Regions from separate parts of the Thalassospira sp. NFXS8 genome, predicted to be linked through region 2. Evidence: predicted binding sites of a transcription regulator. Region 2 holds the regulator's gene; the other holds the start of a gene.

Region 1 (2,472 bases), on a different contig from region 2:
CGATCACTTTGGCCGACGCCAGATCGATACCGCGCTTAAGGTCCATCGGGTTCATGCCGGCAGCAACAGATTTGTTGCCTTCACGAACGATGGCCTGTGCCAGAACGGTTGCAGTCGTGGTGCCATCGCCTGCCATGTCGGCAGTTTTCGAGGCAACTTCACGCAGCATCTGTGCGCCCATGTTTTCGAACTTGTCTGAAAGTTCGATTTCCTTGGCAACAGAAACGCCGTCCTTGGTGACGCGCGGTGCGCCAAAGGATTTTTCGATAACAACGTTACGGCCTTTCGGGCCAAGGGTCACTTTGACAGCATCAGCAAGGATGTCTACGCCGCGCAGCATTTTTGCACGTGCTTCTGTCGAAAATTTTACTTCTTTAGCCATTCTATTCTTTCCTCTCTATGAGACGGATGAACATCAAACCAAAATCACCCAAATGGGCTGATTTAGGCCAGAATACCCATAATGTCGGATTCTTTCATGATCAGCAGCTCTTCGCCATCAACCTTGACTTCGGTGCCCGACCATTTGCCGAACAGAACCTTGTCGCCAGCTTTAACGTCAAGCGCGACGAGCGAGCCGTCGTCTTTGCGGATACCGGTGCCAACAGCGATAACTTCGCCTTCCTGCGGCTTTTCTTTTGCGGTATCGGGAATAATGATGCCACCAGCAGTCTTCTGGTCGGATTCGACACGACGTACCAGTACACGATCATGTAACGGACGGAACTTCATTTTCGACAACTCCGTGTAAAAATCTAGGGCTCGATTGTTTAAAACACTAACCGGGATGAGCCCACGTTAGCACTCACCCCAAGTGAGTGCTAACAGCAATTAAGGTAACGGTCGAAAATTGTCAATAGCCCAATGGAGCAAGTCGCAAAAAAGTCATATTTTCCGCCGGTTTCCAAAAGCACCGTAACGGCACATGAAACCTCTCCGGGCCCGGCGCGCTGCCCCTAAAAAACAGCATCCCCGTCATTGTCCTGACGAAAATAATCATAGGGCATTGGCCCAAACCGGTTTGGGCCCAACTGGGTTGGCTTGCACCACCAAACAATCAGGATAATAAGTCCAATCAATGGCACAAGACTGATCAGCACCCACCAGCCGGAACGATCAGTATCATGCAGGCGGCGCACAGATACCGCCAAACCCGGGAAAAACGTGATCAGGTTAAAAATACCCTCGAGAAAACCGATATCGCGATGGTTGCCAAAAAATTGCCCATCGATAATCGACAACACAATAGAAACCGACAGAACAAATAGTTGCCACCACCAAAAAGCAGACCGCGAGGCACGGTCTCGAAAATTGAAGTAATTGTGAAATCCTGAGCGGATTGCTTCGCCAAATTTCATTTCACCTGCCCTGTCCAACTTCCAAACCTAACCATCCAGCCCCTATTTTAGGCCACCACCCACAGATTGAAAACCGCTTTCGCGGCCTATATGCATGATTTAAATAATTTTTATCTTGCACCTTTCATAAACAGCAGGGAACCGGTGCTGTAAATGCAGCACCGGTTCCCTGTCATGCTTTTCACATCCGGTTTACTGGCGGGCAATCTCTACCTTGCCGGTATCCACCAGTTTCAAGGCCCAGTTTTCTGCAGCCGTATCATCAAGGTTCAGATACTGCGCCAGATAGGCCAGCCGATCAGTATCGTCACCCTTGGCCGTACAAAAACGGTCTTGCAGGTAAAATGGCGGCGTTGCCTGATAATAAAGCCGAGCCTGCACCTTGGCCGGTTTGCCGTGAATATCAGCCAACTTCACTTCATAACGCAAGCTATCGCCCCCGCTTTGGGTTGGTCCCAAATAATCCGGGTCGGTCCCAACCGCACTAAAGCCTGCATCCTCGGCAAGTTCGCTTCCAGCACCCAGCACCTTTGAAATCGCTTCGCGCTGTTCCAGCGCCAGATAACCCGGTGGCGGCAGGCGGTTATCTTTTACCTCAGCACAGATTGACAGAAAACTGGTGGTCAATTCCCCTTGCGGGCGCACATTATGACCACAGGAAAACTGCGATCCATCCAAAGGAGGCGTGCTGACCAGTTCCTGATAAATCTGGGTTTGGTCCTGCGACGTGATCACCTCGAAATGGGGCTGATGCAGGCGTTTTTCCGGCTCGATCCGGTGGGTACATTTATCATCCCACCACAGCTCGCCTTTTAACGGTTTGTCATGTTGATCGACCAGAACACCGGCTTTGTTCACCCGGCCTGATGCCCACAAAACCTTGTCTTTGGCATCCAGCACTTCAAACTGAACAAACGCACGCCGAAACCCGACCCCGGATGGAAATTTATGCCCGGTATGGCTGGCGATTTTAACCGAGGCGCTAAGTTTGCCATCGGCAATCACCGGGTCATCAGCAAGGCTGATGGTAACGGTGTCATTTTCCGCCTGTTCGGTAATGGCACGTGCCGTAAATTCCAGCGGATCAATTGCCTTTTTTGAATTCATCATCGGA
Region 2 (2,472 bases):
ATCAGCCTGGATCACATCACAATCAAGACGCATCTGCATTTCGCCCATGGCTTTAAGGTCGGTGACCGCGCGGATGGAACGACCGATCAAACGCTGGATTTCCTGGGTACGGCCCGACTGGCTGCCCCGGGTAGCTTCGCGCTGCATGCGCGAATCGGTTGCGCGCGGCAACATGCCATATTCAGCTGTAATCCAGCCCTTGCCCGAATTGCGCATCCAGCCCGGCACCTTGTCTTCAACCGTTGCGGTACACAACACATGGGTATCGCCAAATTTAATCAGGCAGGAGCCTTCGGCATATTTGCTGACACCGGTTTCGATGGTGATATCGCGAAGCTGATCAAGGGAACGACCGGAAGGGCGCATGAAGGAAACCTCATAACAAAATGATTAAAGGACCCGAAATGCAATCCGGGCCAAATCTGGAATGGGGCCAAGCTAATGGTCCCTCCCCCAAAGGTCCAGTATTTTCGCCGGTTTCACCTGTATCGCTGACGTGAAAACAGCCGTACAATGGACAATCAGGAAAATTAACCGCCCGGCCCTGCCACAGCGCGCAATTGACGGCGCGATACGGGCTGTCTAAATTCAGCAAGATATAGCAAAACCGCATGGAACAAGGTTTCAAATGGCACTTATGGACAACACAATGCTGGGCGATCTGAATGAGCGATCCCGCGAAGTGTTTCGCCAGATCGTAGATGCCTATGTTGAAACCGGCGAACCGATTGGCTCGCGGACCATTGCGCGGCGCCTGTCGGAAAAACTTTCGGCAGCCACCGTGCGCAATGTCATGTCCGATCTTGAAGATCAGGGCCTGCTGGTGGCACCGCATATTTCCGCCGGGCGACTGCCCAGCGAAAAAGGGCTGCGGCTGTTTGTGAATGCCTTGATGGAGGTTGGTGACCTTCCCAATGCGGAACGTGACCAACTGACCAAAAACTGTGAACGGGCGGGCTATTCGCTTGATGAAATGCTGGGCGAAGCCACCAGCATGCTTTCGGGTCTGTCGCGCTGTGCCGGGTTGGTGGTTGCGCCCAAAACCGACGGATTACGCCTTAAACAAATCGAATTCGTGCCACTTTCACCTGGCAAGGTGCTGGCTGTGCTGGTGGCGCAAAATGGCAGTGTGGAAAACCGCATTGTCGATGTTCCGGCCAATTTGCCGGCCTCGGCATTGACAGAGGCGGCGAATTATCTAAATACGCAGCTAGCTGGAAAGACTCTTGATGATGCACGCCTTCTGGTCGCGCGCGAGCGGGACCGCATTCAGACCGAGCTGGACGTTTTATCGGCCAATCTGATTGATGCAGGCATTGCAACCTGGGCAGGTGGTGTAAAAGATTCATCGCTGATCATTAAGGGGCAATCCCAGCTGCTGGAAAATATTGCGACCATTGAACAACTTGAAACCGTTCGACGGCTGTTTAATGTTCTGGAAGCCCGAGACCAGATGATCGAGCTTTTGGACGTTACATCAGAGGCGGAAGGGGTTCAGATTTTTATCGGAACCGAAAACAAGCTGTTTGGTGGATCGGGTTTATCTATGGTGATATCGCCCTATCAGAACGCCGAAGGAAGCATTGTCGGCGCAATCGGGGTTGTCGGACCGACGCGGATCAATTATGCCCGCATAATTCCGCTGGTCGACTATACCGCCAAACTGGTCGGGCGACTGATTGGTTAAATTTTGTGGCGCTGCGTGTCAGGCCACACAACAAATGAAGGTAGTCCAACACATGACGGAAACCGCAAAAAACACCACCGAGGAAGAAATGCAGGACGCAACACCGGCCGAGCAGGTTGCCGCCGAAGAAGCCGCGCAGGAAGACATTGCGCAGGACGGGGCAAATGAAGCCGATGAAATCATCGCAGCCCTTCAGGCCGAAAATGCCGAACTGAAAGACCGGATGTTGCGCACCGCCGCCGAAGCCGAAAACATTCGCCGTCGCGCCAAAAAGGATGTCGAGGATTCGGCCAATTACGCAATTACCAAATTTGCCCGCGACCTTCTGGATGTCGGCGATAATCTGCGGCGCGCCCTTGAAGCAGCAGGCGATGGTGCCAACCAGAACGAAGCCATGAAAACGCTGATCGAAGGCGTTGAAATGACGGAGCGCACCCTGTTGAAATCGTTCGAGCAGAACGGTATTGAAAAGCTGGAACCGCTGGGCGAAAAACTGGACCCAAACAAACACCAGGCCGTGTTTGAAATGCCGAGTAACGAACATCCCGAAGGCCATGTCGCCCAGGTGATGCAGGCAGGTTACGTCATCAAGGATCGGCTATTGCGCCCGGCAATGGTCGGCGTTGCCAAAAAACCCGAAGGTTCCGCGCCTGATGCAGGCAGCGAACCGGGCAGTAATGTTGATACTTCAGCATAAGCGGTTAACACATTGATTTCGCAAAATGGCCCCGCACCCCCGGTGATCGGGGCCATTTTTTTGAGTTTGCCCGCAAACATTGATAAAT

The links. The regulator HrcA, encoded in region 2, represses chaperone genes, less so after heat shock. The targets are predictions, from matches to a motif close to GTTAGCACTCNCCNNNGGNGAGTGCTAAC.
Region 1: the regulator HrcA is predicted to act here: its motif matches at 798-826, upstream of groES (co-chaperone GroES).

The regions. Positions count from the first base shown of each region.
Region 1 is NZ_JAGEMF010000004.1:142,033-144,504, reverse strand. It holds gene groL (chaperonin GroEL) at 1-382, opposite strand, end outside; gene groES (co-chaperone GroES) at 445-732, opposite strand; gene J4E05_RS19570 (DUF805 domain-containing protein) at 957-1,358, opposite strand; gene J4E05_RS19565 (hypothetical protein) at 1,551-2,472, opposite strand, start outside.
Region 2 is NZ_JAGEMF010000002.1:230,779-233,250, reverse strand. It holds gene rph (ribonuclease PH) at 1-366, opposite strand, end outside; gene hrcA (heat-inducible transcriptional repressor HrcA) at 629-1,687, shown strand; gene grpE (nucleotide exchange factor GrpE) at 1,740-2,384, shown strand.